3 regions of the Pseudoalteromonas sp. SR41-4 genome follow, and region 1 is predicted to be linked to each of the others. Evidence: predicted binding sites of a transcription regulator. Region 1 holds the regulator's gene; each other region holds the start of a gene.
The links. The regulator FliA, encoded in region 1, starts transcription of late flagellar genes. The targets are predictions, from matches to a motif close to CTAAAGNTNNNNNNNNNNNNGCCGATA.
Positions count from the first base shown of each region.

Region 1 (4,773 bases):
TTGTTAAGTACACCATTCCAGGATTGCGAGTGATGTCTTATCAAGAGGTACCAGACGAAAGACAGATCAAGATTGTCAGCTCAGTAGGCCAATAATCGGATTTTAAAGGGGTTGAACCATGAAAATAAAACGTTTTTTTGCTAAAGATATGCGCACCGCACTGAAAGAAGTTAAAGATGAACTCGGTGTAGATGCTGTAATCATGTCAAATAAAAAATTAGCCAATGGGGTAGAGATTGTTGCCGCCGTTGATTATGAAAAAGCAGCCCCGAAAGCACCGGCACAACCACATGTTGCTAAGGCGCAACCGCAAACGAATGCTAACTTTGTTAAACCTGCGCCACAACGTGCGCAGCATGAGCCGCAAGCTGCGGTAGCTGATAGCTTACAAGCATTATTAGAGCGCCAATCACCGCGTCCACGCTCACCTGAGCTTGCGTCTATGTTTAGCCAGTCAGGGATTGATACATCTACTCAGTATCAACCACAGCAACAACATCAAGCACAGCAAGCTCGCCATGAACCACAAGCGCATAGTGACTTTGCTCGTCGCGATACTGCGCCGCGTCCACAAACGCAAGCACATAGCTTAGGTTTTGATGATGATCTAGAAAGTGGTTTTGATGATTTAGATACTCCAATGCTAACAAAAAGTGCAGCCAAAACAGATGAAATCACCGCTATGCGTGATGAAATGGCTGCGATGCGTCAATTACTTGAGTATCAGGTATCGGGTTTGATGCAACAAGATTTAGCGCGTCGCGATCCTACTCGCGCATGCATGATCGATCGTTTAGTTGGAATGGGTATCGACAGTGAAGTTGCAGAGCAAATGGCCTGCTTTATTCCGGACGATGTGTCACGTCAGCAAGCCTGGCAAGCACTATTGCAAATGGTTGAAAACCAAATGCATACTACAAATAACGAAATCCTTCGCCAAGGCGGGGTATATGCACTTGTTGGTCCTACTGGGGTAGGTAAAACTACAACCGTGGCAAAACTTGCAGCCCTTGGCGCACAAAAATATGGCGCAGATAAAGTTGCGCTAATTACCACTGATACTTACCGTATTGGCGCTTATGAACAGTTAGCTACTTATGGCCGGATCATCGGTTGTGGTGTAAAACAAGTTAAAGATGCCAATGAATTAGCAGAAGTTTTATATCATTTACGAAATAAGCGTCTAGTATTAATAGATACTGCGGGAATGAGCCAACGTGATTTACGTTTAACTGAGCAGCTAAATACACTAATGCGTAATCAACGTGTCGATATTCGCAATTATTTAGTGCTCAGTGCGACCGCACAAATTAATGTTTTACAAGAAACCGTAAGACATTTTAAGAAGGTACAATTAAGTGGCTGTATTTTCACTAAATTAGACGAATCATTAAGTTTAGGTGAGATTATTAGTATAGCGATTCAAAATCGCCTTCCAATAGGGTATCTTACTAACGGTCAGCGCGTTCCAGAGGACATTCGGGTCGCCAATGCAGAGAAATTAGTAAAAAAAGCAGAACAATTGTATTTAAAAAGAACAAAAGCACAACATTCACGACGCCAAGCAGTAGCGTCAAGCACAGTAGGGATGTATGATTAACACAGTATTAGATCAAGCAAGTGGCCTGCGTAAAATGAGTCAAAACAATAATAACGGCGTTAAAGTTATCGCTGTAACAGGTGGTAAAGGTGGCGTAGGGAAAACTAACGTCTCACTTAACACTGCGATTGCGTTGGGTCAGCTCGGAAACCGAGTGTTAGTTCTGGATGCCGATTTGGGTTTAGCAAATTGTGATGTGATGTTAGGGCTTCGGGTTGAACGTAATCTATCTCATGTACTATCAGGTGAATGTGAGCTCGATGAAATTTTAGTTGAAGGGCCTGCAGGAATTAAAATAGTACCAGCGACGTCAGGCTCACAAAGTATGGTGGAACTTTCTCCATCAGAACATGCTGGATTAATTCGTGCTTTTAGTGAGTTGAATACCGAATTTGATATATTAATTGTTGATACTGCTGCTGGTATCTCTGACATGGTATTAAGTTTTTCGCGCGCAGCGCAAGATGTCATGGTAGTAGTATGTGATGAACCGACCTCAATAACCGACGCTTATGCATTAATCAAAGTGTTGAGTCGTGAGCATGGTGTGTATAAGTTTAAAATAGTTGCTAATATGGTGCGCAGTATGCGTGAAGGCCACGAACTATTTGCTAAGCTCTCAAAAGTAACGGATCGCTTTTTGGATGTCTCAATGGAATTGGTTGCAACAGTCCCTTATGATGAAAACATGCGTAAAGCAACTCGTCGTCAAAAAGTAATTGTTGATTTATTTCCAAATTCTCCAGCGGCAATTGCATTTAAAACATTAGCGACAAAAGCAGTTAAATGGCCTATACCTAATCAACCATCTGGCCATTTAGAATTTTTCATAGAAAAATTAGTAAACGGCTAACTATGACGGCATCGGTGAATAAAGCGATGGGATATCAATCGACACAAAATTTAAATGTGATTGTTGAGCGACATGCTTCTTTAGTTAAAAAAGTGGCTTGTCATTTGATCGCTCGTTTACCCGCGAGTGTGCAACTCGATGATTTGATTCAATCGGGGATGATAGGGTTAATTGAAGCATCAAAAAACTTTGATGCGACTAAAGGTGCAAGCTTTGAAACCTTTGCAGGCATTCGTATTCGTGGTGCGATGCTGGATGAAATGCGCCGAGGTGATTGGGCTCCTCGCTCAGTGCACCGTAATAGCCGCAGAGTTGCTGAAGCGATTAGTGAGCTAGAAAGCAGCCTGAATCGAGAACCTAAAGATAGTGAAGTTGCTGAAAAACTTGATATTACGCTAGATGAGTACCATCATATTCTTAGTGATGTAAATTCAAGTAAGGTTTTAGGTATAGAAGACTTGGGAATTGATGAAGATGTTATCACACCAGTGGGACATGATTTAGCACTAGACAAGCCCTTTAATAACGTTAAAAATGAACGTTTTAATCAATCATTATTAACAGCTATACAATCTTTACCTGAACGAGATGGGTTAGTATTGTCGCTTTATTATAATGATGAAATGAATTTAAAAGAGATTGGACATATACTCGATGTAAGCGAATCGCGTGTGAGTCAGATACATGGTCAGGCGATGATTAAGCTCAAAGCAAAAATCAATGACTGGATTAACTAGTAGTAAGTAAATATAGGTTCAGACCTCACCGGAGGATGTTTTGGATAAAAACATGAAAATTCTTGTTGTTGATGATTTTTCGACGATGAGACGTATTATCAAAAATCTGTTAAGAGATTTGGGTTTTACAAATGTACAAGAAGCTGATGATGGCTCAACAGCTTTACCGATGTTGCAGAATCAAGAATTTGATTTTGTAGTAACAGATTGGAACATGCCTGGCATGCAAGGAATTGACCTCTTGCGCGCTATCAGGGCCGATGACAGCCTGAAACACATCCCTGTTTTAATGGTAACAGCAGAAGCTAAAAAAGAACAAATTGTTGCTGCTGCACAAGCTGGTGTTAACGGCTATATCGTTAAACCATTTACAGCCGCAACACTGAAAACCAAATTGGAAAAAGTGTTTGAGCGTTTAGGTTAAATAAATAGGAGAGGCTTATGTCAGCACCAGCTGCGCCTCAGATCAGTTTAGAACAAGCCCGGCAGCTTGTGGTTTACCTTGAAAATGGTGAACAAGATAAAGCTGATCAGTTAATTATTGATGCGGCGTCAAAAGAGCAATCAGAATTATTTGCCGAAGTAGGCAAACTTACGCGTCAGCTTCATGATGCGTTGAAAAATTTTGAGCTTGATACACGTTTAGCTGATTTGACCAAAGACGCACTCCCCGATGCTAAGCAGCGTCTAAACTATGTTATGGAAATGACAGAGAACGCTGCTAATAAAACCATGGATGCTGTAGAAGCAAGTTTACCAATTGCCCAACAGCTTGCAGATGATATTTCAGACATTAAACCCACTTGGGATCGTTTAATGAATCGTGAAATTGAGCTAGGTGAGTTTAAAACATTATGCCACAGCTTAGATAAGTTCATGAATAGCTCGCAAACTAAAACGGATGAGTTGCAAGGACTCATGACCAATGTCTTGATGGCACAAGATTTTCAAGATTTAACAGGTCAAGTGATCCGTCGAGTGATAGAGCTTGTTAGAGAAGTAGAAGACAGCTTGATCCACTTGTTGACAGCATTTGGTAGCCAAGATGATAGCGAAACAAAAACAATAGCACCAGTCATTGAAAAACCGCCTGCTGAAAATACACTTGCAGGCCCTGAAGGGCCAATTATTGATAAAGAATCTCGTGATGATGTTGTCTCAGGGCAAGATGATGTTGATGATTTATTATCAAGCTTGGGCTTCTAAGAGGAGAGAACTGCATGAGCTTTGAAGTCGATGAAGATATTTTACAAGATTTTCTAGTAGAGGCTGGAGAAATTCTTGAGCTTTTGTCAGAACAGCTGGTGGAGCTTGAAAATAACCCAGATGATACCGAATTACTCAATGCAATTTTCCGTGGTTTTCATACGGTAAAAGGCGGCGCAGGTTTTTTAAGTATGACTGAGCTAGTTGACGCTTGTCACGGTGCAGAAAACGTTTTCGATTTATTGCGTCAAGGTGTTCGTAAGGTTAATTCTGAGCTGATGGACGTGATCTTGCAAGCGCTCGATACTATCAACGAAATGTTTGCGACCATCCAAAGCCGAGAAAAACCAGAACCTGCAAATCCAGAGTTGCTGGCT
Region 1 is NZ_JACJEI010000013.1:65,114-69,886, forward strand. Features, by position in the region: gene flhA (flagellar biosynthesis protein FlhA) at 1-95, shown strand, start outside; gene flhF (flagellar biosynthesis protein FlhF) at 119-1,600, shown strand; gene H5180_RS12080 (MinD/ParA family protein) at 1,593-2,453, shown strand; gene H5180_RS12085 (RNA polymerase sigma factor FliA) at 2,480-3,190, shown strand; gene cheY (chemotaxis response regulator CheY) at 3,231-3,614, shown strand; gene H5180_RS12095 (protein phosphatase CheZ) at 3,632-4,396, shown strand; gene H5180_RS12100 (chemotaxis protein CheA) at 4,411-4,773, shown strand, end outside.

Region 2 (4,773 bases), on a different contig from region 1:
TTAAAGCTGGTGAGCACTATGACGTACTAAAAATTGAAAAAAGTAAAACCTCACAAGTAACAGAGTTCTTTTCATTTTATTGCCCGCACTGTTTTAAGTTTGAAGCTGTAGCTAAAGCAATGGAAAAAAGCTTGCCTGCAGGTACTGAGTTTGTAAAAAACCATGTCAACTTTTTAGGTGGTTTAGCGCCAGAAGTGCAAAGTAATTTGAGCTATGCATATATCATCGCTAAACAGCATAACAAAGGTGAGCAAGTTGCAGATCAAATGTTTGACAGCATTCATATAAAACGTGCTCCACTCAATAACATTAAAGACGTCAAAGCATTACTTGCAGTAAATGGTATTGATAGCGATACCTTTGATAAAGATATTGCCAGCATGCCTGTGATTGCGGCGGAAAAAGCCATGCAAGACAAGCAAAATAAGTTTTCACAAATGGGAGCCTTAACCGGTGTACCAACGTTTATCGTTAATGATAAATATAAAATCAATATCAATACCATCAAGAGCCAAGAGCAGCTTGATGAGTTAGTTGCCTTTTTATTACAACAATAAGCTATTAAAACAATAATTTTTGGAGTTTTTACCGATGATCAAATTAGTTAAAGCAGGATTGCTGGCACTTTTATTACCATTAGCCGCGAATGCAGCACCAACAACTTATGAAGAAGGTGTGCATTATGATGTAGTATCTGAGCGCGCTAGTAAAAAGCCAGAGGTAAAAGAGTTTTTCTCATTTTATTGTCCAGCGTGTAATAACTACGAAGCTCTATTAGTTGAGGTTAAACCTAAACTTGATACAAGTATTGAGTTTAAAAAGAGCCACGTCGATTTTGTTGGTGTGCGTGATCCTGAAAATCAACAAATGATTTCACAGGCACTTGCAACAGCTGAAGTACTACCACAAAAAGATGCCATTATTGCTGCTATGTTTAATCATGTTCACGTTAAACGTGCTAAGTTTAATGAATTAGCTGATGTTAAAGATGTATTTGTCGCGCAAGGTGTTGACGGTGATAAGTTTGATAAACTGTATAAAAGTTTTTCAGTACGCACTATGAGTTCAAAAATGAAGCGTGACCAAGATTACTATAAAGATAAGGGGGCACTGCGTGGCGTACCAACATTTATCGTAAATGGTAAATATAAGCTTAACCTAGGTCGTGAATCAGGTATTACTGAGCCTGAAGATATTAGCAAATTGATTAATTATTTAGCTGCTAAATAGAGCGGTTTAGTGTTTATTGTAAAAAAGCTCCGTACGCGGAGCTTTTTTGTTGCAGGTGGTAAGAAATGCATAAAATACTGGTTTCAAGTTGCTTACTTGGTGCTCCCGTGCGCTACGATGGTAGAGGACAACAGTTACTCCATCCTCAGCTTATCGCATGGCAGCAGCAGGAACGTATAGTCGCTTTTTGTCCTGAGATTGCTGGTGGTTTATCCACTCCTAGAGATCCTGCTGAAATCGTCAACGGTAAAGTGATTACCAATACTGGTGATGATGTGACACCGGAATTTCAGCTAGGTGCAAAACAAGCATTACGCCTTTGCCAACAGTACAATATTCGTTTTGCGCTATTAAAGGAATCAAGTCCTTCTTGTGGTCGTAATACAATTTACGATGGCTCGCACAGTGGTATTAAGGTGGTTGGAATGGGATTAACGGCTTCGCTATTAGAAAAGAATGGTATTAAAGTCTTTAGTGAGCAGCAAATGCCAGCGCTAGTAAAAGCACTGGCATAGATACTTTACAATTTACGTTGTAAAAATACCCCTGATTCAATGTGGTGGGTATATGGAAATTGGTCAAAAATCGCAAACCGTTTAACTTCATGAGTGCGAGTTAGGTGCTCTAAATCACGCTCTAGCGTATCAGGGTTACATGAGATATAAATAATACTCTCGTAGTTAGCCACCAAATCACATGTTAGTGTATCCATGCCTGCGCGCGGCGGATCAACTAAAATGGTCTGACAATCATAGCTGCTTAAGTCAATCCCTTCTAAACGTGAGAAGGTTCGTTCGCCTTTCATAGCTTGAGTAAACTCTTCGCTCGACATACGAATGATATCTAAGTTAGTTACGTTATTTTTAGCAATATTATACTGCGCTGAGTGTACTGACGATTTAGAAATTTCGGTTGCTAATACACGATTAAACGAACCAGCTAAGGCAATTGAAAAGTTACCGTTACCACAATAGAGCTCTAGTAAATCATTTTTTAGTGGTTTACATAAGTCTTGTGCCCACTCCAGCATCTTAATGTTTACTTTAGCATTTGGCTGCGTAAAGCTGTTTTCAACTTGTTGGTAAATAAGTTGCTGGCCATTAACTGTTAAACGCTCAGTAACAAAATCATCACCGAGTACTTCTTTTTGTTTGCGAGCACGCCCAATAAAATCAATTTTAAAGCGCTCACTCAATGATTCTTTTAGTGACTTGATAGCTGCTAGCCATTCTTCGTCGAGTGGTTTGTGATAAAGCAGACTCACTAAAATCTCACCGCTTAAACTAGAAAGATAATCTATTTGGAATAATTTACGACGCAAGACTTCACAGCCTTTAAGATTATCGATCATTGCCTGCATTACTTCCCCAATTAGCGGCGCTGCAGGGTCAAACACATCGACTCTGATTTTATCTTTGGTGGCTTGATCAAACATAATGTGGAATAACTCATCGCCATCGTGCCATACTCTAAATTCAGCACGTTGACGGTAATGAATTGGCTCAGAGGCAAAGACTTCTAATTGTTCAACACCAAAGCGTTGGAATTGCGCAATGATACGTTGCTCTTTTTCATTTAACTGTGCGTCGTATCCTGTTGTATCGATCTTTATAACCGCCATTACCTACTACCTTATTTCATTATGCTGTTTATCGGCGCTATTGTAGGGGGCAGGGATTATTTGTCTAGGGTCTGTTTATCTTTCTAGGTTAATTTTGCAGCTGTGCGTTTGGTTTTTAGGCAAGGCAGAGCCTATGTAGTGTGGTTATTCCCCATAAATAGGCGATAACGTAGCATAAATGCCAAACGCGCGCTGCCCGAAGGGTTCTGCCTAGGGGCGATTAACTCTTTGTTACTTACATGGATGTAAGTAAGGGGCGTGAGCAGGACGCGGAAGCTTTGCTCAATTTTTACTTAGCCCACTAGGTTACAAATCTCGCGCCGCGATTAAATCGCCCCGAGGTTGAACAAATTTTAATCCTTAAAGGTCAACAGGCCCTAATTTTGAGTAATAGCAAATGCTGTTTTTTTGTACATTTTACTTTAGTTATTTATTTTTGGGCCGATACTTAAGTAAGCAAAAATAGGAGTCGGATCATGAAAATTGGCAACTTTGGCTTTGTTCCAAACAACAACGTCAATAAATACAGTAACAAAGCTGCATTACAGCAACCTACAATACAGTCGCCTCAAGATAGTTACCAGCAACGTGGTAAAGAATTAGCAGCAAAAGTGTTAGGTGACAAAATGGCTGAGGCTTTAGGCTTACCTGTCGCGGAAGAGAAAAAAGACAAGCCACTATTTGATTTTGAAGAAATCGTCAAAAACGTTTTGGACTTTGTAACTGGTGCCGTTAAGAAAGCGCAAGTCAATGGAGCCGATAATGAAAAACTCAAAGGTATGCTTAGTGATGCACGCAAAGGTGTGCAAACAGGTATTGATGATGCCTATGGTGAATTAAAAGATACCGGTATTCTAAACGACGAAATTGAGCAGGGCATAGAAAAATCCAAAGAAGGTATTTTTAATGGCCTGGATGAGTTTGAAGAGGATTTATTTAACCCTAAACCGGATTCTGTCAGTGTTACTCAAGCACAGTATTTAAGTTTAAGTAATAATGCTCAGTATAACTTCACCACTGCAGAAGGTGACGAAGTGAGTATTAGTTTTGCTGATGCATTTAAACAGCAATCAGCCAGTAGTTATCAGCGTAATGGTCAAAATGAAGGTTATGCCAGTGCATCATCACAATCGCGGGAGTTATCATTTAGCATGTCAGTAAATGGTGACTTAAACGAAGATGAACAAAAGGCTATTAATGCAATGATGGAAGACTTGCAAAATGTTAGTAAAACATTTTTTGGTGGTGATTTGGAACAAGCCTTTGAACAAGCACAAGAGCTCAACTTAGGCAACGAACAGCTAGTCGCGTTTTCAATGGACTTAAAGCAAACTAAAACGTTTGCAGCAATAAAAGGCTATGAAGAGAATAAACCAACACCAGAGAAAGCTGTGGCTGAAAAAATAGCTCCATTTAATGACGATCTAAAAAATGCCTTTAATAAAGCGGGTGATCTTGGTTTGCAAAATGAACTGTCAGGCATTTTACAATGGTTAAATCAAGACCAAGAGGAAATAGGCAAATTAGTCGACTATACAAAATCGATGTTTGAGCAAATGAATAAATTGCGTTCAGCAGCACTAGAGAGTGAAGCATAAGCTTTATTTTCAGTACACCGCGTGGCAAACTGCTCAGCTTAGTTATTATAAGGAGCGAGTTGTTTGTCACCTCATATCATGGTTTTTGATTCGGGCATTGGTGGTACCACAGTGCTGAAGCATATTCAGCAATACATACCTGATGGCCTTTATAGTTATTTTATGGATAACGCCTACCTACCTTATGGAAAGCTGAGTCAACAAACCATAATTCAGCGCCTCACCGGATTATTAATTTTTATAGAAACACAACAATTACACGTTGATGTGTTAGTTATTGCTTGTAATACCGCATCTACTTCAGCACTGAGCGCACTTCGCGAA
Region 2 is NZ_JACJEI010000042.1:22,936-27,708, forward strand. Features, by position in the region: gene H5180_RS21575 (thiol:disulfide interchange protein DsbA/DsbL) at 1-557, shown strand, start outside; gene H5180_RS21580 (thiol:disulfide interchange protein DsbA/DsbL) at 592-1,230, shown strand; gene H5180_RS21585 (DUF523 domain-containing protein) at 1,296-1,745, shown strand; gene trmA (tRNA (uridine(54)-C5)-methyltransferase TrmA) at 1,751-2,851, opposite strand; gene H5180_RS21595 (DUF5610 domain-containing protein) at 3,328-4,449, shown strand; gene murI (glutamate racemase) at 4,513-4,773, shown strand, end outside.
Region 2: a site for FliA is predicted at 3,272-3,298, ahead of H5180_RS21595 (DUF5610 domain-containing protein). Genes of this name have one in related genera too.

Region 3 (4,773 bases), on a different contig from region 1:
CCACTGCCATTACCCGGCATATAGCTATATTTATCAACGTTTTTCATCAGACACTCCGTTACACTTGTTAAAAAACTACTTTAAGCTAAATTAGGTACTTTGCCAAGCATCTTAACGCACATCTATCGGATCTGACTCCTTAGCCTTGCCTTGCATTATTGAAATTTCCACGCGGCGATTACGTCGTCTATCCGCATCAGAATCATTTGGAACAAGTGGTCGAGTTTCGGCATGACCGACAACAACCATTCTGGTTTTATCAAAGCCTTGCGCTTTTTGCATTTCAGTTGCAACCGCAACTGCACGCTTCGATGATAAGTCCCAGTTATTGGTATACAGCTCATTCGAAACTTGAAAATCATCAGTATGACCAGACACCGTAATTTCACCTGGCACATCTTTTAGTAACGCAGCTATATCACGAATGATTGGTTTAAACTTAGGTTGTAAAAATGCACTCCCAGATGGAAATGAACCATTTTCACGAATACGAATAATAATTTGCTGACCTAATGATTCCAACTCAACAGCACCATCCATGATTTGTTGTTCCAATTGCTGGGCTATCTTTTTAACTAACTCATTAACCTGCTCTTGATCAGCTGCAGAAATAGATTGTTCTGATGCTTGTTGTTGCGCTGTACTTTGTGACTCACCGCCACGCTTATTACCGCGTTGCTCTTGACGACCGCCAGCGGAGCTTTCATCACCAGCCTGAAACTCAAGCATTTGCTGGGTCATTTCGACAGTTTGCTGTTGAATGGTTTCGATTGGGGTAGGTTCAGGTTTACCTGGGGTGAACTCCATCGCGATAACGGATGTTCCTTTGGGAATATCTTTTACTTCTATTTTATTTTGTACACCAAAGGCAAACTTCATTGAGCCTGCGATTTGTTTAAATTTAAGTACATCCATTTCTGAAAACGCGAGTAAAAGTACAAAGAAGCACATCAATAGTGACATCAAATCCGCGAAGGTACCCATCCATGCTGGTAACCCGGGTGGTGGACACTTGCACTCTTGATCTGACATGCTTACTCCTCAGTATCCACTTTTCGTTTTGATTCAGCTAGGTAGTTTTTCAAAATACCTTCGATGACTTTTGGATTTTGGCCATCTTGTATACCTAATACCGCATCTAAAATTAGCCGCTGATTCATTGCTTCTTCGTCTTTACGCAATTCCAATTTTACTTGGATAGGAATTGCCACCACGTTTGCTAAAAACGCACCATATAATGTTGTTAAAAGCGCTACCGCCATCGCAGGACCAATCGCTTTAGGGTCATCCATATTCGACAACATCGCAACTAGACCAATCAAAGTACCGATCATCCCCATCGCAGGCGCAATATCGGCAAGCGCTTTAAACAAACCGGCCCCCGATTCATGACGAGTAGAAGTAAGAGAAATATCTTTTTGCAAGGTGGCACGAACAACATCAGCGTCATGACCGTCAACAAGCATATCAACCCCTTTACGCATAAACGCATTGGGTATTTCTGCTTCCTCTAGTGCTAAAAATCCGCCTTTACGGGCCGAGTCTGCAAGTTCAACTGCTTTTTCGATAAGCTCTTCAGGTGACTCTATTTTGAACATGAAGGCTTTAGCCGCGACTTTACCGATACCGAGGAATTGACTCATCGTATAGTTTGATAACACTATAAAAATCGAACCACCGAAAACAATAACCACCGATGGCGTGTTATAAAACATAGCCACTTCGCCGCCACTACTTAGTACCATTGACATAGCAATAAGACCAATAGCTCCGAGAATACCTATAATGGTTGCTAAATCCACTTACCCCTCCAGAGGAATCGATGCTTTGTTGCTACCAGCAACAAATTTTTATTATTAACAGCTTATCGGCAATCTATTGAATTACTTAAACCATTTAATGAAAAAAATGAAATGAAAGTTTTCAACCCTGTTTAGCATTTTAAGCTACCATTGATAACCTGCAAGGCTTAAGTAAAGGTATAAATAATTAAAAGTGGCAAGAAAACAATTAATTATTCAAAAAAAATGCATCACCCTTTGACCTAGTTTAGCATTCCCCCTAAAATTGGCCTCACATTTCTATCATCTAAGTTAAATCAGTATGGCGACGAAAAAACCAGAGAACCTAAGCTTCGAGCAAGCGCTTGATGAATTATCCTTAATCGTCACAGAAATGGAGCAAGGAGAGCTTTCCCTTGAGCAATCATTAAAACAGTTTGAACGCGGTATTGCTTTAGCCGGCGCATCTTCAAGTAAGTTACAACAAGCTGAACAAAAAGTAGCGATTTTAATGGGTAGTGATAGTCAGTCACCACTTACTAACTTTGATAATGATTTGGAATAACGGGTGTTAATAACAGAGCAAATAAAATGTGCTCAACAAGATGTTGAAGCCACTCTCAATCGGTATTTTGAGCAACCGCTCGATACCGAGCAAAGCATCAAACAAGCCACCCACTACAGCGTTTTAAATGGCGGTAAACGATTACGACCATTTTTAGTGTATGCCACGGGAAAAATGCTTGGCGCAAATAAACAAGATTTAGACGTGTTGGCTGCTGCTATTGAATGTATTCATAGTTATTCGTTAGTTCATGATGATTTACCCGCGATGGATGACGACGACCTGCGACGTGGTAGACCGACTTGCCATATTGTCTATGGCGAAGCTCATGCTATTTTAGCCGGTGATGCGCTGCAAACATTAGCGTTTGATTTAATTGCTAACCATTCATTTAACGTTCCTGCACAGCAACAGTTAAAAATGATTGCAGCACTTGCCAAAGCATCGGGTATTGAAGGTATGGTCAGTGGTCAAGCACTGGATATTGCAGCGACTGACAAATTAGTCAATTTAGCTGAGCTCGAACGTATCCATAAATTAAAAACAGGTGCTTTGTTAAATTGTGCAATTACTTTAGGTGCATTATGCGCAGCTGATACAAATCAACAAACATTATTACAATTAAAACAGTTTGGTGATGCAATTGGGCTGGCTTTTCAGGTGCAAGACGATATTCTTGATATCGAAGGTGATACCCAAGTCTTAGGTAAACCACAAGGCTCCGATGTTGCAGCAAATAAAGCGACCTACCCTGCTCTACTTGGGCTTACAGGTGCAAAACAAAAAGCACAATCATTACTAAAATGCGCACTCGATGCGTTAGCAGCAATAGATGCTGACACTTCTGAGCTAGAAAACTTGGCAAAATATATTGTTGAACGCGATTATTAATTCTAGGCTCTAGCTTGAGCAAGTAATGATGTACAAAATAACTAAAGAATCAGAGTAATATTACGCTATAATGACCTCTGGTTAGCGAAGGATGTATTAAAAATCATGACACTTGATAGTAGCAAGTATCCATTATTAGGTTTGGTTGACGAACCAGCCCAGTTGCGTGATTTAGCGCAAGACAAATTACCTGCTTTTAGTAATGAGTTACGTGATTACTTACTAAACTCAGTCTCGCAAAGTAGTGGTCACTTAGCATCAGGTTTAGGCACAGTTGAGCTTACTGTAGCGCTTCATTATGTATATAACACCCCTGAAGATCGCTTAGTATGGGATGTAGGCCATCAAGCATACCCACATAAAATTCTCACAGGGCGCCGTGATCAAATGCACACGATCCGCCAAAAAGACGGTTTACATCCGTTTCCATTTCGTGAAGAAAGCCACTACGACACTTTTAGTGTTGGCCATTCAAGCACCTCGATTTCTGCTGCTTTAGGCATGTCAATTGCGGCGCAAAAAGAAGGCAAAGGACGAAAAACAGTAGCGGTTATTGGTGATGGTGCGATTACCGCGGGCATGGCGTTTGAAGCAATGAATCACTTAGGTGATGTTAAATCTGACATGCTGATCATATTAAACGATAACGAAATGTCGATTTCTGAAAATGTCGGTGCACTAACTAATCATTTCGCTCGTATCTTATCAGGCAGTTTTTACACTAACATTCGTGAAGGTAGTAAAAAGCTGCTATCTGGCGTGCCACCAGTAAAAGAATTAGCCAGCCGCATGGAAGAGCACTTAAAAGGCATGGTTATCCCAGGCACCTTTTTTGAAGAGTTAGGCTTAAATTACATTGGCCCAATTGATGGTCATGATGTAAACATGTTGGTTGATACACTGCGCAATATGCGTAACCTAAAAGGGCCGCAGTTACTGCATATCAAAACCCAGAAAGGTAAAGGCTATAAACCAGCAGAAGCAGATCCAATAGGCTATCACGGCGTACCTAAGTTCGACCCTGCGATTTCCAGCCTACCAAAATCAAAACCAGGCGCTGCGACTTTTTCTAAAGTATTTGGCGATTGGTTGTGTGACATGGCAAGTCAAGATGAAAAGCTTATGGCAATCACCCCGGCTATGCGTGAAGGCTCAGGCATGGTGCGTTTTTCAAAAGAATACCCTGAGCAATATTTTGATGTTGCCATTGCCGAGCAACACGCGGTTACTTTAGCCGCAGGTTTTGCCTGCGAAGGCTTAAAACCAGTTGTCGCTATTTATTCAAGCTTTTTACAACGTGCCTACGATCAGCTTATTCACGATGTTGCTCTGCAAAACTTACCCGTGTTATTTGCAATTGACCGTGCTGGTATTGTTGGTGCTGATGGCGAAACTCATCAAGGCGCATACGATTTAAGCTTTATCCGTTGTATCCCCAATATGATTATCATGGCACCGAGTGATACTAATGAATGTCGGCAAATGCTGTACACTGGTTATCGTTGTAACAGCCCTGTTGCAGTTCGTTATCCTCGT
Region 3 is NZ_JACJEI010000009.1:157,517-162,289, reverse strand. Features, by position in the region: gene H5180_RS09930 (flagellar motor protein MotB) at 112-1,032, opposite strand; gene pomA (flagellar motor protein PomA) at 1,035-1,802, opposite strand; gene H5180_RS09920 (exodeoxyribonuclease VII small subunit) at 2,104-2,346, shown strand; gene ispA ((2E,6E)-farnesyl diphosphate synthase) at 2,350-3,237, shown strand; gene dxs (1-deoxy-D-xylulose-5-phosphate synthase) at 3,343-4,773, shown strand, end outside.
Region 3: a site for FliA is predicted at 1,866-1,892, ahead of pomA (flagellar motor protein PomA). Genes of this name have one in related genera too.